Regions from separate parts of the Mesobacillus sp. ABV4_180 genome, predicted to be linked through region 2. Evidence: riboswitches for the same ligand, from Rfam matches in the RefSeq annotation. Region 2 holds a riboswitch; each other region holds the start of a gene.
What was found. A riboswitch is a leader RNA that binds a small molecule or an ion and turns the genes downstream of it on or off. The one in region 2 is predicted to bind thiamine pyrophosphate.
Positions count from the first base shown of each region.

Region 1: another riboswitch for thiamine pyrophosphate. It lies ahead of thiT (energy-coupled thiamine transporter ThiT); the one in region 2 lies ahead of thiM (hydroxyethylthiazole kinase).
Region 3: another riboswitch for thiamine pyrophosphate. It lies ahead of ACXAEA_RS17120 (ABC transporter substrate-binding protein); the one in region 2 lies ahead of thiM (hydroxyethylthiazole kinase).
Region 4: another riboswitch for thiamine pyrophosphate. It lies ahead of tenA (thiaminase II); the one in region 2 lies ahead of thiM (hydroxyethylthiazole kinase).

Region 1 covers NZ_JBSWTJ010000001.1:3,564,754-3,572,736, reverse strand. Annotated here, with positions in the region: gene ACXAEA_RS18270 (dicarboxylate/amino acid:cation symporter) at 1-101, shown strand, start outside; gene ACXAEA_RS18265 (histidine kinase N-terminal domain-containing protein) at 188-1,318, opposite strand; TPP riboswitch at 1,559-1,665, shown strand; gene thiT (energy-coupled thiamine transporter ThiT) at 1,772-2,371, shown strand; gene ACXAEA_RS18255 (FeoA family protein) at 2,605-2,829, shown strand; gene feoB (ferrous iron transport protein B) at 2,826-4,838, shown strand; gene ACXAEA_RS18245 (FeoB-associated Cys-rich membrane protein) at 4,860-5,021, shown strand; gene ACXAEA_RS18240 (helix-turn-helix transcriptional regulator) at 5,172-5,636, shown strand; gene ACXAEA_RS18235 (universal stress protein) at 5,732-6,250, opposite strand; gene ACXAEA_RS18230 (transglycosylase domain-containing protein) at 6,470-7,983, shown strand, end outside.
Region 2 covers NZ_JBSWTJ010000001.1:3,759,423-3,767,405, forward strand. Annotated here, with positions in the region: gene thiE (thiamine phosphate synthase) at 1-572, opposite strand, end outside; gene thiD (bifunctional hydroxymethylpyrimidine kinase/phosphomethylpyrimidine kinase) at 545-1,381, opposite strand; gene thiM (hydroxyethylthiazole kinase) at 1,383-2,198, opposite strand; TPP riboswitch at 2,270-2,379, opposite strand; gene ACXAEA_RS19195 (hypothetical protein) at 2,447-2,596, opposite strand; gene pepT (peptidase T) at 2,729-3,961, shown strand; gene liaG (LiaG family protein) at 4,127-4,993, shown strand; gene ACXAEA_RS19210 (DNA alkylation repair protein) at 5,060-5,767, opposite strand; gene ACXAEA_RS19215 (LytS/YhcK type 5TM receptor domain-containing protein) at 5,891-7,621, shown strand; gene ACXAEA_RS19220 (LytR/AlgR family response regulator transcription factor) at 7,625-7,983, shown strand, end outside.
Region 3 covers NZ_JBSWTJ010000001.1:3,333,743-3,341,725, forward strand. Annotated here, with positions in the region: gene ACXAEA_RS17085 (amino acid ABC transporter ATP-binding protein) at 1-390, opposite strand, end outside; gene ACXAEA_RS17090 (amino acid ABC transporter permease) at 419-1,078, opposite strand; gene ACXAEA_RS17095 (transporter substrate-binding domain-containing protein) at 1,253-2,005, opposite strand; gene ACXAEA_RS17100 (hypothetical protein) at 2,553-3,125, shown strand; gene ACXAEA_RS17105 (ABC transporter ATP-binding protein) at 3,203-3,961, opposite strand; gene ACXAEA_RS17110 (ABC transporter permease) at 3,961-4,722, opposite strand; gene ACXAEA_RS17115 (thiamine-binding protein) at 4,722-5,012, opposite strand; gene ACXAEA_RS17120 (ABC transporter substrate-binding protein) at 5,026-5,970, opposite strand; TPP riboswitch at 6,153-6,260, opposite strand; tRNA gene ACXAEA_RS17125 (tRNA-Val) at 6,372-6,444, opposite strand; gene ACXAEA_RS17130 (NUDIX hydrolase) at 6,516-7,157, opposite strand; gene ACXAEA_RS17135 (hypothetical protein) at 7,294-7,515, shown strand; gene ACXAEA_RS17140 (TRAP transporter permease) at 7,555-7,983, opposite strand, start outside.
Region 4 covers NZ_JBSWTJ010000001.1:828,116-836,098, forward strand. Annotated here, with positions in the region: gene ACXAEA_RS04055 (tetratricopeptide repeat protein) at 163-1,671, shown strand; gene tenA (thiaminase II) at 1,789-2,478, opposite strand; TPP riboswitch at 2,593-2,701, opposite strand; gene trxB (thioredoxin-disulfide reductase) at 2,937-3,884, shown strand; gene ACXAEA_RS04070 (NUDIX hydrolase) at 4,388-4,846, shown strand; gene rapZ (RNase adapter RapZ) at 4,883-5,776, shown strand; gene ACXAEA_RS04080 (gluconeogenesis factor YvcK family protein) at 5,773-6,756, shown strand; gene whiA (DNA-binding protein WhiA) at 6,859-7,806, shown strand; gene ACXAEA_RS04090 (HPr family phosphocarrier protein) at 7,830-7,983, shown strand, end outside.

The DNA of each region.
Region 1 (7,983 bases), 190 kb from region 2:
CTGTCATCGTTGCTGAGTCCGAGAAAAAGCATATTGTAAGAACAGAAAAAACGAAAGTCAAAAGTGTGGCGAACAACCGTTCACTGGAGTATTCCGAATAAAACAAAAAAGACCCAGCTGTTGGTAAGCTGGGTCTTTGTTATGTGGCCGGTCAAGCCCAATATTAATTTGAAGATCAAAAAATGAACTAACTCTCATTTCCCGTAAGAGGCAGCAGCATAATAAAAGACGTTTTTTCAGGTTCCGATGAACAGGCAAGAATCCCTTTATGCTTTTCGATGATTTCCCTGCAGACAAACAAACCAAGTCCGGTTCCGAGCGTTTTTGTGGTGACGAATGGCTCGAAGATCGTCTTTAGCAGATGGTCTGGTATGACAGGGCCATTGTTTGAAATCTCGATTTTTATATGGGTGTCATTCACGAAAAATCCTTTAATTTCAATCTTTGGATCGGCGCGATACTGGCTTAGGACATCGATTGCATTAAAGATGATATTGATGAGAACCTGGCGGATTTCGTCTGAGTAGCCGTACAGGTCCATATCATCCGCTACATCCTTGATAATCCTCACATTCGTGTCGAGGATGCTTGGGTACAGGAAATTCAAGACTTCATCTATCATTTTATTCAATGAGAATAGGTCTTTTTCTTTTCCGATGAGTTCCTTTTTGGACAGGAGCAAAAACTGTGATATTCGGAAATTCAGCTGTTCCAATTCACTTGAAATGATGTCAAGATACTTCATATCCTCATGTTCCGATCTCAGGAGCTGGATAAAGCCCTGGATGGAGGTCAATGGATTGCGGAATTCATGGATGAAGCTTGAAGTCATTTGCCCCAGCAATGTCAATCTGTCCTTATGGGTTGAATCGATGAACTGATTTTTTTCCTCGATAATCTTATTTTTTTGTTCATTATAATAAGAAACAGCGTAGTACAGGAAAGTGTCAAAGCAGTAATTAATCCGGTCAATCGTATCCTGCAGGTCTTTCCACTCCATGTTTAATTTATGCAAGTGCCTGTAAACGATAGAGCGTCCAGAGTTAACATTATAAACAAAGTCGCCAATATTAATTTCCGCCCTCACCCGTTCGTCTCCCACCATGAATGCAAGCTTTTGCAGATGTTCCTCCAGTTCTTCATTTGACTTTGAAAAAACAGAAAGAATGATAGCGTACATTTCTTCGGCGTTCTTGCTTACTTTTTCTTTATACGGGTCATCTTCGGATACTAATATATTTTCATTCCAGTCGGCAATAAGGTTTTCTTTTTCACTAGTCAGGAAGCTAAGCAATCGGTTCTCCGTAATTGGCAGCATTTTATTAAGTCCCCCAGTTATTCTATTCCGTATAAGGATTCGAGGGAAATGGAGAAATCCCTTTGTCGAATATTAAGAAGATGCGGTGAAAGCAGTCGAATAGCTAAAAATATGACAAAAGTCGCATTTTTTTAAGATGTGCCAATCGGGAATCGACACTATTGCCACTTTTGGGGCTGAAAAGATTTGTGCTTGTTATTCTTAAAAAGAAATAGTATATTCATAGTGTAGAAATTAAATAATAACCACAAGGGGAGCTGCCAAGTGCAGCTGAGAGTGAGCGGACGAGTTCTTACCCTTTGAACCTGTTAGTTAATGCTAGCGTAGGAATGTGGATGCGATAGGAAAGCAATCTCGGGAATCCTGCATCGATCCCAGATTGCTTTTTTTGTTTCTGAAGCAGAAAAGGCGTGTTGAAAACGGACCTCATTCTGAAAAGAAGGAGGAATAGAAATGAAGCAAAAGCAGACGTTGTTTTTAGTGGAAGTTGCGGTATTTTCCGCTCTGGCTTATTTGTTGGACTTGTTTTCAGGATTTTTATTTTCAAGGATCTGGCCGCAGGGCGGTTCAGTATCGATTGCGATGGTACCTGTATTCATTATGGCATTCCGATGGGGAGTAAAGGGAGGAGCCTTGACGGGCCTTCTGCTTGGACTTTTGCAGTTCATCCTTGGCTTCTCGCAAATTTATCATCCAGTACAGGGAATCATCGATTACCTCGTAGCCTTTTCGGTTCTTGGGCTGGCTGGCATTTTTGCTGGACAAATAAAAGGGAGCATCCAAAATGGCTATAAGAAAAAATGGATGGGGCTGGTTTTAGCCGGAACATTGATCGGCAGCATGCTGCGGTTCGTCGCTCACTTCTTTTCTGGCTGGATTTTCTTTGGAGTATGGGCGCCAGAAGGACAGCCAGCATGGCTTTATTCGATCATCTACAACGGCACCTACATGCTTCCAAGTATGATTTTAAGCGCAATTATTATCATTCTTGTCATTGGTTACGCCCCTTACAGAATGGTTAAATCCACTCCTGTAAGCAAAAAAACAATCTAGGAAGAAAACGAGGAGAGCTCACTGGCTCTTCTTTTTTTTGCATTCTATACCTGCGCAATTTTTAAAAATATGTCAATTGTATGGATTTTGCACTAAGTGGATGTAAATCAAGGGTGTTCTGTGACTTAAATCACAGTAAAAGTAAGGAATTATTGTTTTAATAAAGAGAATCATTCTCATTTAGAAAGTTTCTACTTTTTCACAAATATTATGAAATAAAAAAGGTGATGGCTATGCTGGGAAAATTAAAGACTGGTGAAAAAGGCCGGATCATGAATATTGCAGGTGCTGATAAATTTGTCAGGAGGAGATTGCTCGATTTGGGTATCGCTGAGGGTTCTGAAGTATGTGTGAAATGCATCCTGCCATTCGGTGGTCCTGTGATGGTTGAATCCTGCGGACAGTGCATCGGGATCCGCCGCAAAGAAGCACTAAGAATCGAAGTGGAGCGGTTATGATGAATATTGCGATCATCGGTAATCCCAATACGGGTAAAACTTCATTGTTTAATAATTTAACAGGATCCTATGAATATGTAGGCAACTGGAGCGGCGTCACAGTCGAGAAAAAAATCGGGCAGTTCAAGAATGGAAAAGGCCAGCTGATTGACCTTCCTGGTGTTTATACTCTTAATCCACTCTCAAAGGATGAAGGTGTCGTCACGAACTTCTTCCTTAATGAACACTTTGAAAAATTACTAAACATCCTCGACGCATCCCAGCTAAGGAGAAACCTTCATCTTACCTTGCAACTATTAGAATATGGTGCTCCTGTCATAATTGGTTTAAATATGATTGACGTAGCAAAAAACAGGGGACTTCAAATCGATATTGAAAAGCTTGCCGCAGCGCTGGGAGTTGGGGTTGCTCCGGTGGTTGCAAGATCCGGTAAAGGCTGCACAGAGCTTGCGGAGATGGTAACAGGCGATTTTAGCGGAAAGAGAAAGAACAATCTTGTATACTACGGAAATGCGATTGAAGAGGGCATCCTGAAGCTAGGCACCATGTTGGATGGACGTACAGAACAACCTGCACGCTGGCTGGCTCTCCAGTTGTTCGAGGGGAATCCCTATGTAAAAAGCTATCTTGAAAAATATCTGCCTCCAGAAGAAATCGAAGCATTGATTCTGAGTGTTTCTGCATCCCATGCACAGCAAACAGGAGAAACTCAAATGCTAGACCGGGTAATCCACCAGAAACGCAGCGAAGTAGCAGAGAGGATTGTTGCAGTATCTGCCACCAGGATGGAAGGTGAAAAAGTGCCTTTGACCGAAAAGGTAGATAGGATCGTCACGAATCAATTCATAGGTATCCCGCTCTTTCTATTCCTGATGTACATCATGTTCATGCTCACCTTTGACTGGCTGGGCTTTCCGTTATCTGACATATTGGATTCGTTTTTATCTGGTCCGATAACTTCAGGGATTACTGCTGCGCTTTCATCTGCAGGCACATCTCCATTTATAAAAGATTTGGTTCTTGATGGAATCATTGCCGGAGTTGGCGGAGTGCTCTTTTTTGTCCCGCAGATCTTCATTTTATTTTTCTTCATATCACTGCTGGAAGACTCTGGATATATGGCAAGGGTCGCTCTCGTAATGGACCGCCTGATGGAATCAGTAGGATTGAATGGAAAGGCATTCATCCCAATGATGATAGGTTTTGGCTGCAATGTGCCAGGCATCATGGCTGCAAGGACCATCGAAACACCAAAGGAGAGACTGATGACAATCCTGCTGACTCCCTTAATGTCATGTTCAGCCCGTCTGCCGGTCTATGCTTTATTTGTCGGAGCTTTTTTCTTGCAGCATAAAGCTCTTATCGTTTTAAGTTTGTATGTGCTCGGAATCGTGGTCGCGCTCATTCTAGCAAAGGTATTCTCAAAAACCTTATTAAAGGGAGAAACATCCCTCTTTGTAATTGAGCTGCCACCTTACAGGTTGCCTCAAGCGAGAGCGCTGTGGAGGAGCACGTGGGATAAAGGAAAAGGATTCGTAAAAAAAGCGGGTACATTTATATTTGCTGGCTCGGTCCTGATCTGGCTGCTCGCCTATGCCGGCCCGGAAGGTTTGAATGTAAGCATGGATGACAGTTACCTAGCTGGGCTTGGAGGTATTATTGCACCATTATTAGCACCTATAGGCTTCGGCACCTGGCAGGCAAGCGCCTCTCTTTTTACAGGATTCCTGGCGAAAGAGGCCATTATTTCCACAATGAATATCATTTATTTTGTACCTGATGAAGCAAGCTTGCAAGGATTGATGGCATCTCATTACACTCCGCTGTCAGCATACAGTTTCATGGTTTTCATCCTGCTTTATATCCCATGCCTTGCGACAACAGCTACCATTTACAAGGAAACGGGCTCTAAACGCTGGACAGCCTTTTCAATAGGATATGCTCTAGTGATCGCTTATCTTTTGTCTTTAGCCATTTATCAGGGAGGCAAGCTTTTTGGTCTTAGCTGATCTGGGAAGGAGGATGAAGTTATGTTAGCGAACATTCTAATCGGCGGAATTATTTTCGGATATGCAGCATGGTCCTTCTACCGGTTCATCAAAAAATCAAAGGAAGGAAAATGTGCATCCTGCTCCATCCAGAGCACCTGCTCAAGCAATTGCAGCATGGATCAGAGGAAAAAACTGAAATAGAGCTAAAAGGAATGCAGTCCGCTGCATTCCTTTTTTCTGCAGTAATTCTTACTTGTAAAATAGAACTTTTAGCTAAAAAGTAAAAAGTATTTTGAATTCTAAAGAAAAGAGTGTAAAATTACACTAAAAGAACGTAAGGGAATGAAGCGGATGACAAGGGATGAAATCATCGTCAGGGTTTCGGATAAAGTAAGAATGCTCAGGGCAGAAGTGGGTTATACACAGGATAAAATGGCGGATATCATAGGTATTTCCAAAAAAACGCTTGTCCAGATTGAGAAAGGCCGCGCGCAGGCAGGCTGGGCAACTGTCGTAACCATCTGCGCATTGTTCAGGGAATCAGAAACGATACAATTCTTATTCGGTAATGAGCCTCTTGAAGTATTGGAGACGATTGCCCACGAGGGATCGGATTACCGAAAGGAAAAAACACTTGGCGGTAAAGTATGGTGGAGGGAAATTGCTCGTTCAGGCGGCTTTGTGCTGCAACAAAACATACTCAGTCAGCATTACAGGATTTTAGATGTTGATGATTTCCGGATTTTCAGCAGCTTTGAGGAAAAAGAAACAATGGAGCGCCTTGATGAACTGGCTGCAGAAGCAAGGAATAGTTAGTTTAATAGGTCCAGAGGTTTTTATTTTGATCGATGTACTGAAAAGAGAATGAGCATTTATTAAAGCCGGGTTTTAGCGACCCGGCTTTAATGTGTTTATTTGGCTATCAAAACGTGGCAGTTAGCCTTATTCGCTACCTTTTGACTGACTCCGCCGAGCAGTTTACGCTTGATTCCCTCATTACCGGATTGGCCAATGATGATCAAATCCGCATTTACTTCATTTGCGTATTCACAAATGGTATCTGCTGGGTTTCCCTCAAGTATGGAAAAATGGGTGTCAATATTAACAGCTTCCAGCTCCGCCTTTGCGTTGTTGAAGGCTTGTTCCGAACTATTTGTAATGATCGCATGTTCAGATTTATCAAGGGCACCTTGCTCCATCGCCAGAGGGGGTACCTGGATTCCATCTGCTGGAAAGTTATTGATTGGCAATGGTTCAACAGGACGTCCGGCTGATTCCATTTTCTCAGTTCGGACTTTCTCTTCAAATACATGTCCTACAAATAACTGAACTCCATCAAGGTTTTTTGCCAATTCCTTAGCTAATTGCAATGCTTTTTTTGCTCCATTTGAATCATCGTATGCGAGTACCATTTTGTTAATCCCTGACATATTGACCAACCTCCATGATTAAAACATCTTTCTCTTTTTATACCCCTTTTCCATATATTCATGTCTTTTTTCCTTGTTATTAGGCAATATGTGTTAAACCTTATTAAAAATGGGTAAAAGAAAGTGTCATATTTCTAAACTATTTTTAAAAGGTTGGGGTGCTCAGTGAGCAAAAATTCAATAATTACACGATTTCTAAGAGGATGGAAAAGACTGCATATGAACCAGGTGATGGTCTTGTCCGTATCCACAGCTGTTTTGGCCTTTTTAAGCTTTTTTCATGTTTATTCAGAGGGGGCTGACATCAGCGAATTAAATGATGACCTGGCTCAGTCAACGGTCATTTACGATGCTAATGGGGAAGTTGCCAGTAAAATTTCGGCACTGAAAAATGAAGGCATTAAAATAGAAGAGGTCCCGGACCATGTAAAGCATGCTGTTATCGCTATCGAGGATCACCGATTCTATGAGCACGACGGTGTGGATCTTGTCGGGATTTCAAGGGCATTTGTCCAAAATGTCAAGGCGGGAAGCATTGTCGAGGGCGGAAGTACAATTACACAGCAATTGACGAAAAATGCCCTGTTGTCCACAGAGAAAACATATAAACGAAAACTAGAAGAATTTTTCCTAGCGAGGGAAATTGAAAAGCAATATTCCAAAGATGAAATTCTGCAAATGTATTTGAACCGCATTTATTTCGGAAATGGTTCCTGGGGAATCAAGCGGGCAGCAATGGGCTACTTCGGAAAAGATGTTAAGGACCTTACCGTCAGTGAAGCTGCCCTGCTGGCAGGTTTGATAAAAGCTCCATCTTCTCTTGATCCTTACAAGAATTATGAAGAGGCAAAAGAAAGAAGAGATGTCGTCCTGCAGATGATGAAGACTCATGAATTCATTAAGGAAGACGAATACCAAAAGGCTGTGGAGGAGAAGATTGCGCTCAATGAAAATGGGGCAGATCCTTTACGCGGCCGTTATCCATATTACGTAGATCATGTCATTGATGAAGCAATCAAGAAATACGGTTTGACGCAGGAGGAAATTTTGACTGGCGGCCTGGAAATTTATACGGAACTTGATGTGACGATGCAATCCGCAGTTGAAGCTACGTATGCAAAAGACGAGATCTTCCCTAAGGGTACAGATCAACAAATCGTCCAAAGCGGTGCCGTGCTGGTCGATCCGAAAACAGGTGGCATTCGGGCCCTTGTTGGAGGCCGTGGTGAACATGTATTCAGAGGATACAACCGTGCAACCCATTTAACAGCACAACCGGGTTCAACAATGAAACCGCTGGCCGTTTTTGCACCGTCGCTTGAGGAAGGCTGGAATGTAACGGACTTGCTTAAGGATGAGGAATTGGATTTCAAAGATTATAAGCCTGAAAACTATAATGGTAAATACAAAGGCGAAGTGCCAATGTATGAGGCTTTAAGAGATTCGTTGAATGTACCGGCTGTATGGCTGCTAAATGAAATCGGGATAGTCAAAGGGATGGAATCTGTTAAGAACTTCGGCATTGAACTGGATCCGAAGAATGACCGCAATTTAGGTCTCGCGCTTGGCGGGCTTTCCAAAGGTGTATCTCCAGTGACAATGGCTGAAGCCTATTCAGCGTTTGCAAATAAAGGTGAGCGTCACGAAGCTCATGCCATCACGAAAATCGTGGATAAAGAAGGAAACACGATTGTAGAATATGAGGGCAAGAAGAGTCAGGCCATTTCGAAAGA
Region 2 (7,983 bases):
GAAACGCCATCAGCACCTGCTTCCATCACTATAGCAGCATTATCTGCATTAATGCCGCCTATGCCGACAATCGGTATTCCAAAACCTTTCAGCTCCTCGACCAGTGCCGTACCCTGGACATCCCTGGTGTCCATCTTGGTTGTCGTGGGAAAAATCGGACCAACTCCGAAATAGTCTGCTCCCGCTCCCCTGGCTTGTTCTGCTTCCTTTAAATTGTGGACAGATACACCAAGGATTTTATCGCCTATTTTATTGCGCACTTCTGATGCATTCTCATCCTCCTGGCCAATATGGACTCCATCGGCATCGAGCTCAAGTGCCAGGTCAATATCGTCATTCACGATGAACGGAATACCGTCTTCCTTGCAAATCCGCTGAAGCCTCTTTCCAAGCTCGTGCTTTGCCTTTCCCTCAAGGCAGCCAGCCCCCTTCTCACGATACTGAAAAAGAGTGATGCCACCTCTAGCTGCCTCTTCTATCACTGATCCCGGTTCTTTCAAACAATTCGTGCTGCCAGCAATAAAATATACTTTTAGCAAACTCTTCATTTGTTCGGGACTGATTCTCGCCATGATTCTGCCTCACTTTCTCTTTTTCTATTAAAGGCCCAGTGGTTCGTAGGCCCATGGCCATTTCCGATTGTGAGCGGATTAGCGATTGCCGCGTGGATAAATTCCTTTGCTGCAGCTGCTGCATCATGGACCGAAAAACCTTTTGCAAGCTGTGCAGTAATCGCTGCGGAAAAAGTGCAGCCAGTTCCATGAGTGTTCATTGTAGGGATCCTCGGTGATGAGAAAGATGAAAATCCTGTACCGTCAAAAAGGATATCGACGGATTCAACCTCGTCCTCGTCATGACCGCCTTTTATGATGACATTTTTCGCTCCCAGGGCATGGATTTTTCTTGCTGCTTCCTTTTTCCCCTCCAGATTTCTGATTGACATTCCAGTCAATACTTCAGCTTCAGGAATATTCGGGGTAATGACGAGGCAGAGCGGCAGCAACTGACTTTTCATCGTTGAGACAGCAGCCTGCTGTAGCAACGGCGCTCCACCTTTAGCGATCATGACGGGGTCCACCACGACCTTCTCCCAGCTGAATAATTTTATTTTTTCCGCTGCCGCTTCAATGATCTCTGCATTGAAGAGCATCCCTGTCTTCAAAGCGTCCGTCCCCATATCCTCTCCAATTGATTGAATTTGTTTGGCGACAGCTTCTGCTTCCATCGGAAAGACGGCCTGGACTCCAAGAGTATTTTGGGCAGTTACAGCTGTCAAAGCCGACATCCCAAACACATTCAGTTCCTGAAAGGTTTTTAAGTCTGCCTGAATTCCGGCACCGCCCCCGCTATCAGATCCCGCGATTGTCAAAGCCTTTTTCATCTCAATTTACCTCCTGCAGATTGATTGAAATTTTACTATTAAGATCTTCTTTATTAATCAGGTACAGCTGGTTCAGAAACTCAGCCTGGAAGCTCCCTGGGCCTTGTGCGGCACATTTCTCAGCGGCCATTTCCGCTGCTGCGCCGTATATTGCCACTGCGGCAGATGCTGCCTTGAGAAAATTTCTTTCAACAGCAGCAAAAGCACCAATGACAGATGTAAGCAGGCATCCGGTTCCCGTCACTTTCGTGAGCATTGGGTGCCCATTATGGACAACAATGGCTGATTGCCCATCCGTAATGATGTCGTCTTTTCCAGTTAACACGACAACCGTCTTCAACTTTTGTGCGGCGGAAATGGCAAGCTCAAATACATTGCCACTGGATTCACCCGCATCAACACCCCTGATACTCCAGTGTTCACCGGCAACATTAGCAATCTCTGACGCATTCCCCCTGACAATCGAAATCTCTAATTCTTCCATCACCGTTTTTGCTGTTTCGGTCCGATAAGCTGTCGCTCCTGCACCAACTGGGTCAAGAATGATGGGAACTCCCTTCTCATTAGCGGACTTTCCGGCAATCACCATTGCTTCAACCACATCCGGCTTCAACGTCCCGATGTTGAGGACAAGACTTCCAGCCATGCTCGCCATTTCGGCAACTTCTTCATGTGCATAAGCCATCACAGGCGATGCCCCCAGTGCCAGCAAGCCATTGGCCGTGAAATTAGTGACCACGACATTTGTAATGTTGTGAACAAGCGGTTTCTCTCTGCGAACTCTTTCTAAAAAACTGGCAATTTCTTTTTTATCCATTCTCAAAACCTCCTTTGAATATAAAAAAGCCAGATCCACAAAATGGACCTGGCTTAAAAGCAATGTAAGAAAAACATCTCTTACTACTTTCCTACGCTGGTATTACCCAGATCAGGTCCGAAGGGTTAAAAAACATGGCGTTTTTCTCTCAGCCCGCAACAGGGCACCCCTAGTAGTACAACGAATATTCAATTAGTTTAATCGTAGCTTTAAGATTTATATATGTAAAGTGAAAAATAAAAATCCATTTATTTTTCGTCTTTTACTTTTTCGACCTTTCCCTCAGCAAGATCGTCAAATGGAGTGTAGTGGTTTTCCGGTAATCTTCCCGAACGGATTTTTTTAAAAATAGAATAGAAAACTACAAACAGAACAATTGCCGTGAGTAAATATCCCATACCCCTGTCTCCTTTAATCTTATTATACAGCATCCCGGATGCAGAAATTGGAATTTTCATTCTTTTTAAAATGGTCTTCTTAAAATTCTATGCTAATATGAAAATATACATACGAATGGGAGTTGAAGGGAATTGAAAAACGAGATTATTGAGCGATTTACCACATACGTAAAAGTAGACACACAATCAAATGAAAATAGTGAAACATGCCCTTCTACACATGGCCAGATTACTCTTGCCAATATGCTTGTAGAAGAACTGAAAATGATTGGCATGGAAGATGTGACGATTGATGAGAATGGTTATGTGATGGCGACACTTCCTGCCAATACTGAGAAAGAGGTGCCAACGATTGGTTTCCTTGCCCACGTGGATACGGCGACCGATTTTACCGGCAAAAATGTCAATCCACAGGTGGTTGAAAATTTCGATGGCAATCAAATCATCCTGAATAAGGAATTGAATATCATCCTTTCTCCGGCGGATTTCCCAGAGCTTCCTCAATATGAAGGACACACCTTGATTACGACTGATGGGACGACACTCCTTGGTGCGGATAACAAGGCTGGAATTGCAGAAATCATGACGGCGATGGCTTATTTGATCAACCATCCTGAAATCAAACATGGAAAAATCCGTGTTGCTTTTACGCCGGATGAAGAAATTGGCAGAGGACCGCATAAGTTTGATGTTGAGGCTTTCGGTGCGAAATTCGCTTATACCGTGGATGGCGGCCCGCTTGGTGAGCTTGAGTATGAAAGCTTTAACGCAGCGGGTGCAAAGCTGACTTTCAAAGGCAAGAATGTCCACCCTGGCACGGCAAAAGGAAAAATGGTGAACTCAGCTAAAATTGCGATGGAGTTCAACAGCAAGCTCCCTGCCGAAGAAGCACCAGAGCACACCGAAGGATATGAGGGCTTCTTTCACCTCAGTTCCATACATGGTGATGTAGAGGAAACAACGCTGCACTATATCATTCGCGACTTTGACCGTGATAGCTTCCAGGTGCGAAAGGATTTAATGCAGAAAATCACCAATGAACTACGACTTCTATACGGTGAATACCGTGTTGAACTTGAAATGAACGACCAGTACTACAACATGAAGGATAAAATCGTGCCTGTTAAGGAAATCGTCGACATTGCTTACGAGGCAATGGAAAACCTCGGAATCAAACCAATCGTCAAACCGATTCGCGGAGGAACTGATGGATCGCAGCTAAGCTATATGGGACTGCCGACTCCAAATATATTTACAGGCGGTGAGAACTTCCACGGCAGATTCGAATACATCTCTGTGGATAATATGCTCAAATCCGTAGAAACAATCGTGGAAATCGCTAAACTATTTGAAGCGAAAGCTTAATTAACTAACAAGAAGCCAGATTCCGCAACGAACGGAATCTGGCTTTTCTGCGACTAGAATAAAATCAGCCTCAAGTCGTATCCTGAATTAATTCCGTGGTGCATTGGGGAGAGGAATGATTTGCCTTATTCTGTATATAGAAATTGATTGAGAGGAGATTTAACAATGATTAAACGAATTTTAATAATCTTTTTGGTGATTACCGGTGCTTATATCGTGTTGAATTACATGCTCGACGGCAGCGGAATTAACCTTTCGAAAACAGAAGACGCTGAGAAGGTGAGCAAGCAAACTGAAAATATTTCAATTGATATTTCCAGTGTCGAGACGCTGATCGTGCCAGAGGACCGAGATGATATCCGTGCCGAATTAAAAGGCAAAGGGTCGGTTAAAGTTGATCGGCATGGCGATGAAATCGAAGTTGCGGTTAAACGAAAAGGTTTCTTCTGGTTTAACTGGTTTGAGATGGATAAGACTACACTGACTGTCTATATTCCTGAAGACTATGAAAAAGATATGAATATTGAGCTTGGCTCTGGTGAGGTTGTTTTTAAAGGAGCCTCTGCAGATGAACCTATGAAATTAAGGGACCTGGCACTTAATATCGGTTCAGGAAGCATCATATTGGAAAATTTCGATGTTGAAACACTTGAGCACCAAAGTTCATCAGGCGAAGTTGAGATGCATTCAATTGTTGCTGATTCAGGCATTTTCGAAGTCAGCTCCGGAAGCGTCGAAGTAGAAAATTTCTCGGGAAAACTTGATGCCGATGTATCCTCAGGTGAGCTGGAAATCCAGATGGACCGATTGACAGATGACGTTAACCTAAACGTAAGTTCAGGCAAAATCGAACTGGATTTGCCTGATGATGCCGATTTTACGTTGAACGGAAAAATAAGCAGCGGAGACCTATCGAGCGATTTCCCGCTTGAAAATAAAGACGAATCCGATAACCGCCTTCGCGGAAAGCATGGAAGCGGAAAATATGAGATTAACGCTGACGTTTCAAGTGGTAATATTGATATCTATTAAAGAATACAATTCAAATTAGGATTCATAAATGAAACGAAGCCTGGTTGCCATCAACCAGGCTTCGAGTTAACATATACACGTCTTTCGCTTTGCACCAACCTTGTTCAGGCCAGCGACTTTCTTGATATAATCAGCAGCGACCGGTACTTTGCAGGCTGTCTGCCCGACATCGACATGGACCTTTCCAATTTTCCCAGCAACTTCTCTCGCTTCATCGTGCAATGCCTCAAAATAAGCACCTACGGAGATTACAAAGCTGTTCATCACATACCGGACTCGATTCTTCTCATGATGAATGGTGCTTTCAACTTGATGTAAAAAGTTTTTGATTTCCTCAAGATCCAATTCCTCATCTGGTGTAATTGATACATAATTCGAATATGTACTCCATCCACAAGTCGCAATCATTTCTTTATCGGACTGCATCCACTCCACAGCCAGCTCATGAGCAAACGGACTCTCCGCTGCAACGCCAGCAACCGTATATTCAGCAAGCATATACCAGTAGGCCTTTTCCGCCCAATTCTGTAAAGTTTTTTTAGAAATCAGTTTTGGGTTGATGGACAATCCGGCTAAATACATTGCATCACTATTGCCTGTTTCGTACAAAGCATAGGCTAGTTCCTGATCCTTTTTCACCGTTTTGACCAGTTTTTTTAAATCCCCAACCCTGACACCGTAAAATGGTTCACTCGCTCCATGGCGAATCAGTGTTTGCTTTGTTTGCTCCGAACCCATTTCCTCAAGCTTTGCCATTACTTGTTTTAGATTCATCCCAACACCGCCCAGACATTTTTTTATCATTATATACCAAAAATTGAAAGCATATCTTAATATCTTTTTTTTCCCCATACGTTCAATTAAAATGGATACAAACACATCCTGAGGTGTACGGCTATGTTCGAATTACTGATTACGATGCTGGAGCGGCTCGGCATCATTGTGACAATTGCATTCATTTTAACTAGATTCCGCTTTTTCCGGGGTTTGATTTACCATGATTCCCTGAACCGGCGCCAGCAATATTTGGCGATTGTTTTCTTCGGTTTTTTCGGGATTATTGGAACTTATTCGGGCATGAGCTTCAATACCGATACACTCCAGTTCAACCGCTGGGCGGCTGACCTGGCTTCAGATGAGGCGATCGCCAACTCTCGTGTGATTGGCATTGTCATCGCCGGATTGCTTGGCGGGTATAAAGTCGGGATCGGGGCGGGAATCATTGCCGGTTTCCATCGTTTCACTCTTGGCGGTTTTACCGCGCTCGCCTGCGGTCTTGCCGCCATTGTGGCCGGAATTATTGCCGGCAGGTTTCAAAAAAAGAAATACGTCAATCTGACGACTGCCTTCATGGTCGGAGCCATCGCGGAAACCGTCCAAATGTTGATCATCCTATTAATGGCGAAGCCTTATGATAAAGCCATGACGCTTGTCGAGATTATCGGAGTCCCAATGATCGTGGCGAACGGTCTCGGTTCAGCATTATTCTTAATGGTGATAAAAAACGTTGTTTCTGAAGAGGAGAAAGCCGGTGCCATGCTGGCGCAGAAAACACTTCGGATTGCCGACCAGACCCTCGCATACTTGCGTAAAGGGATCAATCCTGACTCTGCACGGGCAGTCTGCCAGATCCTCCACAATGAGGTACAGACAAGCGCCGTGGCGATGACGAACCAGACCGGTATTCTTGCCCATATCGGAATTGGCGACGATCACCACCGCTCAAGCAGTCCGATTCAAACACAGATTACCAGAGATGTGCTGAAAATGGGCAAGCTCGTGATCGCGAACGATGAGACAATCCATTGCCGTCAGCAAAACTGCCCGCTTGGAGCTGCGGTCATCGCGCCGTTAAAGCTGCGCGATGAAACGATTGGAACGCTGAAGTTTTATTTTAAATCGGAAAAAGAAATCACAAATATCGTCATTGAGCTCATATCCGGCCTCAGCAATCTTCTCAGCAATCAGCTTGAAATCGCCGAGGCAGATAAAGCCTACCAGCTCGCCAAGGAAGCTGAGGTAAAAGCATTGCAGGCCCAGATCAGCCCTCATTTCCTTTTCAATACGCTGAATGTCATCACATCACTGATCAGAATCGACCCTGCCAAGGCACGTCAGCTGCTTGTTTCGCTTTCCCATTTCCTGAGGCAAAACCTTAACGCGACAACAGTGACGACTACTTCACTCGAACAGGAATTACGCCATGTGAAGGCCTATCTTTCGATTGAAGAGGCCCGTTTTGTGGAAAAGCTGAGAGTTACTTACGATATTGAAGATAAGGCTCTTCTTGTAAACATTCCTCCGCTGACGCTGCAGCCAATCGTTGAAAATGCGGTTAAGCATGGAATAAAGAATATGGATCAGGACAGCCACATCCATATCGCCATCCATAAAGACGAACAAAGCACAACCGTAACCGTTGAAGATAACGGACAGGGGATGAGCGAGGATCGCATCCATCAATTAGGAAAGCAAATTATCGAATCTGAAACAGGGAGCGGGATCGCACTCTATAACGTCAACAGAAGGCTGAAGATGAAGTATGGAGAAAGAGCTTCTCTCAGAATTGAAAGTGTACCTGGGAAGGGAACGAAAATTTCTTTTTCCATTCCACAAGTGGAGGAATGATCGATGGAAAATATGATACGGACTTTGATTGTTGATGACGAAATGTACAGCCGGGATGAATTGAAGCACTTGTTAAAATCATTTCCTGCCATCCATGTTGTTGGAGAAGCTGAAACTGGTGAAGCTGCAGTAATGAAAGCCTTGCATCTTCATCCCCATGTTGTCTTCCTCGATGTGGAAATGCCAAAAATGAATGGGATGGAAGCAGCCAAATCACTGATGGAATTGAAAAAAGCACCTTTGATCGTCTTCGCTACCGCCTATCCGCAATTCGCGGCAGAGGCGTTCAGATATGAAGCAGTCGACTACCTGCTTAAACCCTATGACGAAACTCAGCTGAGTGAAACGATCCAGAGAATCGA
Region 3 (7,983 bases), 430 kb from region 2:
TTCTTTATCTGCGAGTCCGACTTTGCCAAGCAGTTCCCTTGCTTCCTTAATTGCCTGCTCCTTACTGACGCCTTTTACGTGGACTGGGGCCTCTATGATATTCTCAATCACATTTTTATGAGGAAATAAGTTAAAGTGCTGGAAAACCATTCCGATTTTCTGGCGCACTTCATTCAAATCGTGGGTATTCGCGTTTATTTCCTCACCCTCGATGATGATTTGTCCATTGTCCTTGACCTCCAGGAAATTCAGGCAGCGGAGCAACGTACTTTTTCCAGAACCACTGGCCCCAATCAGGCAGACTACATCACTTTCTTTTACAGTAATATCAACATCCTTCAATACATGAAGGTCACCAAACGATTTATTAAGCTTATTCACTTTGATCATATCTCTACCTTCCAAAACAATTTCCCCCTTAATCACTTACCGAAAGTTTCTTCTCAAGAAGTCCTACTAATGCTGATATCAAGTAAACTAGGAATAGATAATAGACAGCGACAATCAGCAGGTATGTCATATTGTCAAAATCGTTTGCCCCTTTTGTGGTCGCTACATTGAATAATTCATACATCCCAATGAAGGCTGCCAGAGAAGAGTCCTTGAGACCGATGATAAATTGATTTCCAAGCGGCGGCAGAGCACGACGGAATGCCTGTGGAAGGATGATTCTTCTCATTGTCAGGTTTCTGCTCATTCCAAGTGAGCGTCCCGCTTCCATTTGACCCTTGTCGATTGATTGGATTGTTCCCCTGAAGATTTCCGCAATATAGGCTCCGTTGTGGAATGCAAGCCCAAGCGCCACAGCCCAAAATGCGGACATATTTAGAGTTGTCATTCCAAAGTAAAAAATGAAGATTTGCACGATGAGCGGGGTCCCTCTGACCAAATAGATATAGGCATTCGCAATCCATTCCAAGACTTTAATGCCTGAAATTTTAAGAAAGGCAAAAAACAAACCTATGAAAATAGCGATTAATATCGAGACGGCAGTAACCTGCAATGTAAGCAGCATGCCTTTGAGGAAAATATCATAAGTGTCGAAAAATACTTCTATAACATGCGTTAAACTTGGCAAAATTCATTCAACTCCCTGTGAACTTCTGTTTTAACTCTTCACGTTTTTCTTGCTGTTTTTATCTGGCATCATCCAGCCTAATGTTCCAGCATGCGCTTCATATCGTTAATAAAACAGCAAATTAAGCAGAAACGAATGTGCAGTCATACCGCACATTCGCTTCCGAGTGACAGCTTATTTTTCCGGATCCGCAGTGATATCTTCACCGAAGTATTTTTCACTGATTTCTTTCAACGTCCCATTTTCTCTTAATGTTTCCAATGCCTCGTTGATTTTCTTCAGCAATTCTTTGTTGTCTTTTGCAACTGCAATTCCCTGCTCACTGCGCCCAAGGAGCTCCTTGCCCTCGATTTTCAATCCGGCACCGATCGCTTCTTTACCTGTAATAAAGTCCGTTATAACAGCGTCATGCCTTCCATTGGCCAACGCTTCTAAAGCTGTTACGTCACTGTCATAAAGCACAATATTATCTGTCACTTCTTCTGCTGTCTTTGCATATGTAGATCCCTTTGAAACGGCTACTTCCTTCCCTTCCAGGTCAGCAAGCTTCTCTGCTCCACTGTCAGTTCTTACAAATATCTGTGGTCCAGAATAGTAATATGGTGTAGAAAAGTCTACATGCTTTAAGCGATCTTCATTAATCGTATGGCTGGCAACAGCTGCATTGAATCGCCCTGTTTTAACGCCTTCTACGATACTTGCAAATTTGAACTTCTTCTGGCTTGGTTCAAGTCCCAGCTCTTTTGCAACAGCTTCAGCCACATCGATATCAAACCCGGACATCTTTCCTTCCCCATCTGTGATACTGAATGGCTTGAATTCGCCTGATGCCGCAAATGTAAAGTTTCCATCCTCAGCCAGCTTCATGCCTCCTTCACCGCCAGAGGCTTTTTCATCGCTGCCACAAGCAGCCAGGATCCCTGCCATTGTCACAATAAGTACGAATATCGATAAAATTTTCTTCACTTTCTAAAACTCCCCCTCTAAATTTATCTTTTTGTCTTCCAATGCTTGCCGTACTAAAAATCCCGACAGTTAGAAGCAAAGTTTATTTACCCCTTTTGAGAGGTTGATAAACTTCCTTTTTTTGCTTGATCTCTTTTCTCCCCCCAACAAACGTTATGACTATAATTGTAACAATCCTGTAATATGCTCTCAAAATTCAAATTATCTGATAATTCGTGATATACCAGTGTATTTCATGCTCTCGTTTACTCAGCTTGCTTAGCCTCCCTTTTCCCCTAGGATCCTTTCAGATGCTCCCGATTCTTGCCTGGTCGACAGAAATCACCGAATTTTGACGTTATATCAGAAAAGCCAGGAGATTTTGCATCAACTTTCGTGAATTTCCCGATATGCTTATAAAAACTTCCTTTTTCGAACGAAGTTCCTAAAATTCACACTTTCTGCATATTCAAGCTCAACTGCATGGTTTGTCCCCATCCTTCATATCATGGTGATGAGGAGGTTAACCATGTTATTATTTAATGTTTATGTCTTCTTTACCCTTGCTTGCGTGACCTTTATATCTATCATAATGGCTAACCGTTTTAAGTCTGGAATGAACTTGATGTCAGGTATGATCGTTACCATGTTTTTCGGAATGAATGCCGGGATCACATCAGGGATTTTACTTGGCAGTATCCATCAGGGTGATCTGTTCCTTTCTACTATGCTCGGGATGGTTATAGGAGCTTTTTGCGGGGTGGGACTTGGATTTGTATTTAGTACAGCTTCCTCAATTGAGGGTTTTATGAGTGGGTTGATGGGTGGAATGATGGGGGCTATGCTTGGCGAAATGCTTTTGCCGGAAAAAGCACTGATTCTCATCCAATTTTTTTTAACTCTTACTGTATCATCTATATTCCTATATAAAATTTTGCAACAAACAAAGTCTGCTATTAAATCCTCTAGAGACGTTATCATACCTTTCCTCAGCTTTATCTTGCTGGCCTCATATCTATTAACAGGGAATTTACTAGGTAATGCCTGGATCGAGAACATTGAGCAAAAATCAGAAGACCAGCAGCATCTGCACCATCCTTAACGCCAAGGGGATTAATTTATGTAAAGAAACGGCAAAAAAATTCGCCGTTTCTTTTTTTCTTAGTATGAGTTTGTACACTAAAAACCTTCATGCAATCCACTTGCCTTCAACAAACGATAAATATCTTTCTTCAATTGCAAAAAGACATCATCAGTAAGTATACGACCCGTCCTTGGCCTATTAAACGGCACTTTCATTTCCTTGATTACTTTTGCAGGTCGAGGAGAAAGCAGGTAAATTCTATCTGATAAAAAAATCGCCTCTTCGATATTGTGCGTAATAAAAAGCACAGATTTCCGCTCTTCTTCCCAAATGGACAGGAGCCATCTTTGCATCTCAAATCTCGTGAACTCATCCAAAGCGGAAAATGGTTCATCCAGCAGCAAAACAGACTGTGGACTTAAAAGAGCCCTCAGGAAAGCGACTCTTTGTTTCATGCCGCCCGACAGTTGATTGGGATAAGCTTTCTCATAGTTTGATAACTTTATCTTTTCCAGCCACATTTTCGCCTCAGCTATGTCACGTTTTCCGGAAAGTTCCTGGCCAAGCAAGATATTGTCCAATACTGTTCTCCATGGAAAAAGCGCTGGCTGTTGAGGCATATAGCCTATATTCCCAGTTTCTCCATTGATTTTGCGTCCATCAAGGTGCAGTTCCCCTTTGTCAGGCTGAACCAATCCACCTATGCATTGAAAAATCGTACTCTTCCCGCTGCCAGAAGGACCAATGATCGATACAAACTCACCTTCATTCACATGCAGTGAAATATCTTCCAGCACCAAACCTGTTTTTTCGAAGGATTTAGTAATGCTGTCAATTCTGATTTTGGCTTCCATTATTCCCATCCTTTTGGCATCCATTTAATCAGACGTTTTTCCATCAAAACAATCAGCCCGTAGAAGAACATACTGAAGATGATGATGATGAAAATCGCTATGAAAACCCGGTCAGTCCTGAATGCGGAAGAGGATAAGGTCATAAATAAACCGAGTCCTTTTTCAGCACCAAGCCATTCAGAAATCACAGCACCCATTACGCTATATGTCGCCGCAATTTTCAAGCCGGAGAACATCGGAGGCAGGGCATTTGGAAGTTCAAGCTTCATAAACATCTGTAAATCTGTGGAACCCGACATTCGCATGTAATGTCTGAGTTCACCCGGAACATTCCTGAACCCATCAAGGCAGGCAATTGTAACCGGGAAAAAGCAGATTAATGTAATCAGGATCAATTTTGGCAGAAAACCGAATCCGAACCAAATCACAAATAATGGGGCTATCACGATTATCGGGACATTTTGCGATAGAATCAAGAATGGATAGAATGCATTCCGAAGTGAAGGAACTAAGTGCAGAGCCATTGCAATCATAAAGCCGATTGTCACCCCAAGTAAAAGTCCGGCAATAGCCAGGTACAATGTTGCTCCTATATCTGAGAGAAATAAAGAATAATTTGTCATTGCTTCCCTAATAATGAGGGATGGGGCAGGCAGCAGCCATGCGGGGATTTCTTTAAAATATGCAACCCCTTCCCATAGCAGCAAAGCAAGGAGGAGAACCAGACTTGGTCTCCATCCATTCTTCAAAATCTCTCTCATTACCGATATTTCTCCGTTAGTCGATCCATAGTGATTCCTTCTGGCTGATAAAGGATTTTTACCTGGGAAATGACATTTGGCGAGCCAAGTTCGACCATTTTTTTATTCATCTCGGCAATCACATTTAATAATTGCTCCAGGTTTCCTTCCATTGTCGTTTCAAGCGGATGGACTTCAAATTTCACACCAGAGGCATCAATGATTTTGATTGCTTCATCCACCATTCTAATGACTTCTTCCGTTGTTGCAGCCTTAGGGATGATTTGTACACTTACAAGAGAATTTGCCATTCGTAACTCCTCCTTATTCAGGTAAAAATTCGTTTGTAAAAGCTTTTTCAGCATCCAATTCTTTCTCGAGAAGACCGTGGTCAAACATCCACTCACTGTAGTTCTCCCAAACCTCAAGCTTCTGTTCTCCCCATCGCCCTGCATCATCCTGATATTTGGGAGAAAGCCACTCCTGGCTCTTTTTTACAAGCTCTTCGTCCAAATCCGGTACTGCCTTTAGCAGGATTTCCGCACTATCCTCTGGATGTTCAATCGCAAATCCATATCCCTCCGTAAGCGCAGCCATGAATGCTTTAACGGTTTGCGGATCATTTTTGATCATCTCTTCATTTGTGCTGATGACAGGCGTGTAGTAATCCAATTTATTTGAATAATCGGTCAGGTACACCATATTGATTGGCTCATTACGGAGCTCAGCTTCGACACCCGTCCAGCCATAATAAATCCAGGCAAAATCAATATCACGCTTCACTGCAGTGAAAAAATCAGAATCGCCCATGTTGACAATTTTCACTTTCTCCACATCAGCATCATCCTGTTTCATTAATGAACTGATGACTTCTTTTTCGATCGGTGATCCCCATCCGCCATAGGTTTTCCCTTCAAAATCCTTAGGAGAAGCAATATTTTTTGCTTTTGGGGAAGCAAATCCCGATGTATTGTGCTGGATGACCGCAGCCAATGAAACGATAGGGATTCCCTGGATCCTTGCCTGAGTAATTCCCTCCTGGTAGCTCACACCAAATTCTGATTTGCCCGATGCGACAATCTGGTCCGCTCCTGCTTCACCCGGCATGATAATATCTACATCCAGGCCATTCTTTTCAAAAAACCCTTTTTCCTTTGCCACATAAATGCCCGTATGGTTCGTATTGGGCGTCCAATCAAGTACAATCGATACCTTCTTCAGTGATTTTTCCTTCTCAGCCGACGACTCGCTGGATGAGCAGGCCGCCATGCTCAATACCAAGAAAAACATCGTTATCAAACTTGCAAATTTCCTCATAACTTTCCCTCTTCTCTAATTTAATTGACAATGAAGCTGGAAAAGAAGGCTGGAATAAGAATTGATTTTCACATAATAAAAAATGCGCCCGGGAAATCCCAGGCGCACGAAAAAATCCATAATAAACGAATACACGTCTATCAGAAGATGTTCCCTACGCTGGTACTAGCCAGATCAGGTTAAAGGGTCAGCATCTCTGGATACTTTCTCAGCCGGCACCACCGGCTCCCCTACATTTCCTATTCTCCAATTGTCATCTTAAATATATAGAAGTTTTTTTGATTCGTCTAGAATAATTGCATTTCAGAACAAAAAAACTTCAATCCAAGGAAGGATTGAAGCTTCTTAATGTATGATTCCTACTGGGTTCGAACCAGCGACCTCTACCCTGTCAAGGTAGCGCTCTCCCAGCTGAGCTAAGGAATCGTTATTGAGTTTGTCCTTTTTGGTGAGGACATTTATTAATATATACTGGAATGGTTGCATTGTCAATAATTTTATAACATCTCAATTTTATCTTCTCCTAAACTTCTTATTGCCTGGATCACTCTATTAATATAGGCATCCTCATGGAGAACAAAATCTTTTTTAGAGACTATTCTACTAAGTAATTTTTTTGCACCACAATCATCAATCTGAAATCCTTCGACACTGATTTCTTTTGTATCCCCAAACCAGAGTTTTTCAATGTCGTCCAGGCTAGCTTTCACTATTCCGGAAACTTCCTCTTCTTGAAGGTGATAAGATTCATTTGGGACATGCTGATTATATACATACACATGGCATAGCTCTTTATCTATGAAATCAGCACTGACAAGAGAACCTTTGATTACTCCAAGTGAAACAATGTCCACGAATGATAATTTTACTCCCAGCTCCTCTTCCACTTCCCGTAAGCCGTCCAATTTGGTTTCATGCGCTAAAATATGTCCCGCCGCTGTTATGTCCAATAAATCGGGATAGTCTTTTTTATCCGAGCTGCGGATTTGATAAACAAGATAGTCCTTTCCGCCAACCCTCTCGGTAAACCAACAATGAAAAGTTTCATGCCAGTGTCCTTTTTTATGTACTTCAGAACGCGTTGCCGTCCCCAGTGGATTCCCCTGGTCATCAAAAATTCGTAGCATTTCACTCTCCATCAAAATCCCCCCATTAAGTTCATTATAACATTAATTTCCAACGCGAAAACTATACGAACATTCGTTCTAAAAAATATTGAATAAGGAACAAATGTTTGGGTATAATAAGAATATAGAATTTGGGAGGTGAACACACATGAATAAGCTGCTAACAAAATCATTAAAAGAAAAGCTCCCTGTGGAGATGATTTATCTAGCTGCAAATAATCAGATTACTCAACGAAGAATCATTGTAAAAGAAATTCGCGGCAGTTATTTTAAAGCATTTTGTTTCCTTAGAAATGATGAACGGTTATTCAAAGTTGAAAACATCCTTTCCGTCATGCCAGAAAAGCGAAAATTCCTCAAAACAAGCTAAAAAAAGAAGCCCCCGATTTGAGGACTTCTAAAAAGCTTATTAGCTTGCTGTGTTCGGCTCAGGCGTATCGTTTCTCTTGATTAATAATTGCAAAGCAATGATTAAAACAAAAGAACCAAGGCCGATAATATCGGTAATTTTTTCAGGGTAGATCAGCATCAAACCACTTACAACCCCAATGATTCTCTCATACCAGAACAACTTCCTCAGCCAGAAACCAATAATCCCTGCACCAATCAACATCATTCCAGCAAGTGCTGTAAACACTACCCAAATTAAGTAATACCATGTAGTATCAATCATTAACAATTCTGGAGACAACACGAACATATATGGAATAATGAACGCTGCAATTGCCAGCTTTGCCGAGTTTACGCCGGTCTTTATTGGTTCACCGCCAGATACACCTGCCGCCGCAAATGCCGCCAGGGCAACTGGAGGTGTTATATCCGCAATGATTCCAAAATA
Region 4 (7,983 bases), 2.9 Mb from region 2:
CACTACATTTTCAAATCCACACCTTCTCGAATACTCTGTCCGTATGTTATACTACATTAGTTAAAGTTGCTTCGATAAAACACTATATGTGTATTTATATACAAATCAAGGTTCCGAGACTAACTAATAAAAGGTTTCACAATTTTTTTTACGGAGGATCACATGGGAAAAGACTCTAAAGCAAGGAAACAAAAAGGCCTATTGCTGTCATTTGTTCCTACAGGTGAATACTACTTCACCAAAGGGGTCAAGGCTTTCCACAGGCGGGATTTGAAGAAGGCTGAAAAGTATTTCCAGCGCGCAATGCAGCTTGAACCCGGCGAGCCGATGATCGTTTGCCAGCTGGCAATCGTGCAGTCGGAGTTGGGGGAATACCAGCAGTCTAACCGTCTTTTGCACTTGGTCCTCGAAGAACTTGATGAAAACATGGCGGAGAGCCATTATTTCTTAGCGAATAACTATGCTCATATGGGATTATTTCGGGATGCTTTCAGGCATGCGAACTTATACTTGGAATTGAATGAAGACGGGGAGTTTGCTGAAGATGCGAACGACCTTCTTGAGCTTCTGACGCTTGAGGCGGAAGAAATGGATGAGGATTATTACGAAGAGGATGACTTGATCATCAAGCAGGAGGAAGCAAGAAATCACCTCGAATCCGGTGAGTTTCCGAAGGCGATTGAGATTTTCCAGGAAGTCATCGAAGAGTATCCAGAATACTGGTCGGCTTACAATAATCTCGCGCTGGCTTATTTTTACCTTGGTGAGACGGTTAAGGCTCGTGACATCCTGAATGATGTATTCGAGCAGAACCCAGGCAATCTGCACGCATTGTGCAATGCCCTTGTTTTTGCGCATTACCAGGGTCACGATAAGGAAGGCCAGGATTTAAAGGACTCCTTAGAAAAAATACATCCAATCCATGTTGAGCATCAGTTCAAGCTTGGCGCAACCTTTGCGCTTGTCGGCGAATACGAACTGGCTTACAGATGGCTGAAGAAGCTGCAAAAATCAGGCTTTGAAGGCGACGGAGCATTCTATTACTGGCTGGCTCACGCGTCTTATTTTACCGGCAGGGAAAATACAGCACGTTTAGTGTGGAAAAAGGTACTCGAGTTCAGTCCGGAAAAAGAAGGCATGGAACCTTGGGCTGATCAACCAGGCGTGAAGTTCGAAACCCAGGTATCTGCCATCCTGAACCAGCTGAACAGTGATTATCCGGAAGAGCGTCTATTTGCCCTTTTCCTTACATCTGTGTCCGCAAAAAAGAAAGAAATACTCGAAGCGGATAAATCCACAGATAAAATGACGGAAATGGAAAAATCGTATCTTTCCTACCTGGCATCAGGCAAGTTGAACAGCAGGAAAGAGGAGGTCAAAGGCGCGCATGAAACGGCTAAGCTCCTGTACGACCACCACCGGCCAATCAGCAAAAATGAAGCTGGCGTCTACATTATGTGGTTTTCAGTATTCGAGCAGGCAGCGAAAGCAGGCTATGACTTCAAAAACAAGAAAGCATGGGCTGCGGCAGTTGACTATCTCTGGGATAAGCTAAGAAATATCAAGACATCCAAACAGGCAGTCGCGAAAAAATACGGATTGTCTGTCTCCACGCTATCCAAATATATTAATTTGGCAAACGAGTTCCTTCAGGAAGAAGACAGCATGTAAAATAAAGGCTAGCCCATCTGATTGGCAGAAGGGCTGGCCTTTTTTTGTACTTCGACAATAACTCTATTTCTCTTGTGACCTGTACGCTTTATTCCCCTGGCATGAAAATTTCCCAGCTTACCTTACGAGGGCTTTGTAATCGTTGATTTCCCACCCTTCAAGCGTGTAGGCCATTTCCCAGAATTGCAGCTCGTAATGGCTGCTAATCAAAAAATGCTGTTTCATTTTTTCTCTTTCATTTTCCGATGAGCTCTCTGCCAGTTTATCCAAAAGATTGAGCTGCTCTTTCACAAGATCGCCAAACCAGTCGCTTCCATAGGCCGAGATCCATTCCTGGTAGATCGTGGTTTCTGGCGTTGCATTCTTAAGCTTTTCTCCAATCTCATAGTAAATCCAGTAGCAAGGCAGAATGGCGGCAATGATTTCACCAAGACTTCCTGATGCGGCCACCCGGTAAAGGTGGGAGGTATATGCATAGGCTGTCGGTGCGGGTTCAAAGCTTTGCAACTCTTCCTTTGTGACCCCAAGCTGTCCTATAAATTTCTCGTGTAAGCCAAGCTCAGCCTGATATGTACCCTGGGCATGGGCAGCCATTCTGGATGTTGTAGCCAAATCCTCCGCGCGTGAAGCAGCAATCGACTGGATACGAGCGAAGTGGGAAAGGTAATAAGAATCCTGCAAGACATAATAATGAAAGCTTTCAAGTGATAATGTTCCATCGGCGATTCCCTGTACGAAAGGGTGGTTGAAATTTGCCTCCCAAATCTTGTTTGCTTCTTGACGAATGATCTGTGTAAAACTGGACATGAAAAAACCTCCTTAGATTTCAGCATCCTCAGGTTGAAGGATACTTTTTTCCAATAAAAAAACCACTTTCTGCAGGCAGAAAGTGGTCGTATTGGCAGCAAGTAAAATCGATAAGCTCCAGATACTCCACTTCCCTACGCTGGTATGATCCAGATCAGGTTCAAAGGGTCTTAAAGTTTCACTTTAATCTCAGCCTTAGCAAAAGGCTCCCCTAGCAGATTTGCATTATAAGTGTTTATTTGTAAATCATCATAACATCCTGCGTATTTATGTCAATATTTTAAACAGATCCTGTCCATCAAACCATTTTTGGCAAATAAGTGAACACGATCATTTTTCAAGCATATTTTTGGACTATATGCTTCCTGTTTTATAGGATATGTTTAGGCAGGAAATACTATTTTCGAATGAAAACCGAAAATGATTGCGGATTATGATATTCAAAGGAGTTGTACACCATGTCAGAAGAGAAAATTTATGACGTCATTATCATCGGTGCGGGTCCGGCAGGGATGACGGCAGCTGTTTATACATCACGTGCGAACTTGTCGACGCTGATGCTTGAGCGCGGCGTACCGGGCGGACAGATGGCTAATACAGAGGAAGTTGAAAACTACCCTGGCTTCGACCACATCCTGGGACCGGAACTTTCGACCAAGATGTTCGACCACGCAAAAAAATTCGGTGCGGAATATGCTTACGGTGATGTAAAGGAAGTCATCGACGGCAAAGAATATAAAACGATCAAGGCTGGAAACAAAGAATATAAAGCACGCTCGATCATCATCTCTGCAGGTGCTGAGTACAAGAAGCTTGGCGTTCCTGGCGAACAGGAGCTCGGGGGCCGCGGCGTTTCTTACTGTGCAGTTTGTGACGGTGCATTCTTTAAAGGAAAAGAACTTGTGGTAGTCGGCGGCGGAGACTCTGCGGTTGAAGAGGGTGTATATCTGACCCGTTTCGCTTCAAAAGTGACGATCGTTCACCGACGCGATGAGCTTCGCGCGCAAAAAATCCTTCAAGACCGTGCATTTGCCAATGACAAGATTGATTTCATCTGGAACCATACTGTCAAGCAAATCAATGGGGACGGAAAGGTTGGCAGCGTGACACTTGTTTCCACACAAGATGGCGAAGAAAAAGAATTCGCGGCTGACGGTGTTTTCATTTATATTGGAATGGTTCCGCTGACGAAGCCGTTCGAAGGCCTTGGAATCACAAACGGCAACGGCTACATCGAAACGAACGAGCAAATGGAAACGAAAGTTCCGGGCATCTTCGCAGCTGGTGATATTCGTGAAAAAACACTTCGACAAATTGTTACAGCAACGGGTGATGGCAGTATCGCAGCCCAGAACGCACAGCATTATGTCGAAGAGCTCGTTGAAGAATTAAAAGCAAACGCATAATTTTTATGGACTGCTGAATCTGTCAGAAATTAATTGGTAAAAACAGCATGTCTCGGCATAAATTAACAAAACGTAATTAGATATTAATTCTTCTGTAACAGTAGTGAAACAATCATGGGGTATTATAGAAGTAGAAATTGACCCCCTTTTAAAAATATAATCCTTTGACGGCACAGGTTATCCTGTGCTTCTTTTTTTACATAAAAGTGAAACAGGCTGCTTCCAGGGATTATAACACCTCTCCTAGTCGACCATACTTCTAATTGACAATCCTTAACAAAAATATCATCTTTGTATTCATTGTGGCGAAAATCTAAAAATAGTATAATGGAAAGAATAAAAGTTCGGCGTATGATCAATGGCTGTTTTCGCATTGAGCACTGCTTTTATATTAGCTTACAGCGTTTTCATCAAAAGCAGTTATAGCAAAATGTCCAGCTTCAGTGTCTAAAACATGAAGGTATGTGATTGGGCACGTATGTATATTTGAAGAGGTGGAATCGATGCAGCGCGTGACGAATTGTGTTTTGGTAAAAGATAAAAAAATTTTACTGCTGCAAAAGCCGCGCCGCAATTGGTGGGTGGCTCCGGGCGGGAAAATGGAACCAGGAGAAACCGTGAAGGATTCCTGTGTCAGGGAATTCCGCGAAGAAACGGGCATATACTTGAGAAACCCGCAGATTAAAGGGATTTTCACGTTTGTCATCAAAGAAGACGATCAAGTGGTGTCCGAGTGGATGATGTTCACTTTTTACGCTACTGCAGCGGATGGAATCAACCTTGATGAATCGGAGGAAGGAACGATATCCTGGCATGACCTCGATACCATCAAAGATCTTCCGATGGCTGCAGGCGATTATCATATCCTGGATTATATGGTCCATGGACAGGGTATTATCTACGGAACCTTTACTTATACACCGGATTTTGAGCTGATCAACTACAGGCTCGATCCTAATTGATATCGTATTAAACTTCATTTTCAGGGGGAAAGAGAAATGAGTACCGGTTCAACTACTGATACCCAGCTCGTGATTATTACAGGGATGTCTGGCGCTGGAAAGACCGTCGCGATCCAGAGTTTTGAGGATTTAGGATTTTTCTGCGTGGATAATCTGCCGCCAACATTGCTGCCGAAATTCCTTGAGCTAATGAAGGAATCAGGCAATAAAATGAATAAAGTCGCACTTGGCATGGATTTGCGCGGCCGTGAGTTTTTTGACTCGCTGTTTAAAGCGCTTGATGATTTGGCTGAAACTTCATGGGTTGCACCGCAGGTATTGTTTCTTGACGCTGATGATTCAACGCTTGTGCGCCGTTATAAAGAAACAAGGCGTTCACACCCGCTGGCTCCATCCGGACTTCCGCTTGAAGGCATTCAGCTTGAGCGCGAGCTTCTGGAAGAGCTGAAGGGCAGAGCACAAATCATCTATAAAACAACTGACATGAAACCGAAGGAGCTTCGTGAGAAAATCCTTGAGGAGTTTTCAGTCAATAAAAAGACCATTTTCACCGTAAATGTGATGTCTTTCGGATTCAAGCATGGAATTCCGATCGATGCTGATTTAGTTTTCGATGTGCGCTTTTTGCCGAATCCGCACTATATTGATCATATGCGTCCAAAAACAGGTCTTGATGAAGATGTGTCGACATATGTTTTGAAATGGAACGAAACGACCAAGTTCCTTGAAAAGGTGACGGACCTTTTGAGCTTCATGCTTCCGCATTACAAGCGAGAAGGCAAGGCCCAACTGATCATCGCCATCGGCTGCACAGGCGGACAGCATCGCTCTGTTGCACTTGCTGAACATATCGCCAAGTTTTTCGAGAAGGACTATCATACTCGTGTGACACACCGGGATATTGAAAAAAGGAAGGGACAGACCACATGATGACGGACCGACAGCCAAGAATCGTCATCATCGGGGGAGGAACCGGCTTGCCAGTCCTTCTTCGCGGCCTGAAGAAATACCCTGTTGATATCACCGCGATCGTGACAGTTGCCGATGATGGCGGAAGTTCAGGCAGGCTTAGGGAGGATATGCATATTCCTCCGCCTGGTGATATCCGAAATGTCCTTGCTGCACTGTCAGACGTGGAGCCGTTGATTGAAGAGATGTTCCAGCACCGGTTCAATACTTCTAATGAATTGTCCGGCCATTCTCTTGGGAACCTGATTCTTGCGGCAATGACATCGATTACCGGTAACTTCGTCCATGCCATCCAGGAAATGAGCAAGGTCCTGAATGTGCGCGGCAAGGTGCTCCCGGCAGCGAACAGAAGTGTCATGCTGAATGCGGTAATGGAGGATAACAGCATTGTCAGGGGCGAATCGAAAATTCCTTACTCGGGTAAAAGGATCAAGAGGGTATTCCTCAATCCTGAAGGTGTCAAGCCGCTTCCGGAAACGCTCCAGGCAATCAGGGAGGCTGATTTGATTGTCATTGGTCCAGGAAGCTTATATACGAGCATCCTGCCAAACCTTCTAGTTAAAAAACTGGGGAATGAAGTATGCAAGGCCCAGGGGCGAAAAGTGTATATTTGCAACCTGATGACGCAGGCAGGAGAGACACATGACTTTGCTGCCAGTGACCATATAAAAGCAATCTATGACCATGTAGATTGTGCTTTTATTGATACAATCCTTGTTAACAGCGAAACCATCCCGCCGGATGTCGAGCTCAGATACAAGGAGGAGCTTGCCCAGCCTGTTCATTTTGATCTTGATATGCTGATGTCCCTTGGGGTTGAGGTTGTCCAGGAGGAAATCGCTGAACTCGAGGGCAATGTCATCAGGCACGATACAAAAAAAGTAGCAGAAATTTTATATTCTATGATTTTAAATGAAACCAAAAAGAGATATAACGCGTAAATAGAGGATGCAAGCGTTTGTCTTCTTTCGGACCAGTATAAATATCGTCGAAGCTTTTAAATAAATCAGGTTGCTGCGCTATACAAATTAGGGGGTGAGAAGGTGTCGTTCGCTTCGGAAACAAAAAAGGAACTCACGAATATTGACGTGAAGGGCTGCTGCGCAATCGCGGAACTGTCCGCTTTGATCCGGATGAATGGTTCCCTTTCCTTCTCAAATCGCAAACTCATCGTAGACATACAGACTGAAAATGCCGCAATTGCAAGGCGCATCTATACTTTGATCAAGAAAAGCTATCAGGTCCAGGTGGAACTGCTGGTGCGCAAAAAGATGAGGCTGAAAAAGAATAATGTTTATATTGTCCGCTTGAAGGAATCAGCCAGAGAAATTCTGGAGGATTTAAAGATTTTAGGAGAAGGCTTTGAAATCATTCATGAAATTTCGCCAGAATTGGTGAAGAAGAAATGTTGTAAGCGTTCTTACCTTAGAGGCGCATTCCTGGCAGGAGGGTCTGTCAACAATCCGGAGACATCTTCCTATCATCTTGAAATAGCCTCTATGTACCAGGAGCATAATGACTCATTATGTGAATTGATGAATACCTTTGGCCTGAACAGCAAAACGCTTGAGCGGAAAAAAGGTTTTATCACATATTTAAAAGAAGCAGAAAAAATCACCGAGTTTTTGAATATCGTAGGCGCGATCAACGCGCTGTTAAGATTCGAGGATATCCGGATTGTACGTGATATGAGAAACTCAGTAAACCGACTGGTCAATTGTGAAACAGCAAACTTGAACAAGACGATCGGGGCGGCCCTTAGGCAGGTTGAAAACATCCGATATATTCGCGATTCGGTAGGCCTTCACATTTTACCGGATAAATTGAGGGAAATAGCCCAACTTCGGGTCGATTACCAGGATGTTACTCTGAAGGAATTGGGCGAGATGGTAACAGGCGGAACAATCAGTAAATCAGGAATCAATCACCGGCTCCGGAAAATAGATGAGATAGCAGAAAAACTGCGTGCCGGCCAGATCATCAATAAATAGAGGGTTAGAGGAGGAAAACACAAATGGTCGAAAGACAAGTGCAAGTCAAGCTCAAAACAGGTTTACAAGCTCGTCCGGCAGCATTGTTCGTACAGGAAGCAAACCGGTTCTCGTCTGATATTTTCCTTGAGAAAGACGGAAAGAAAGTAAACGCAAAGAGCATCATGGGACTGATGA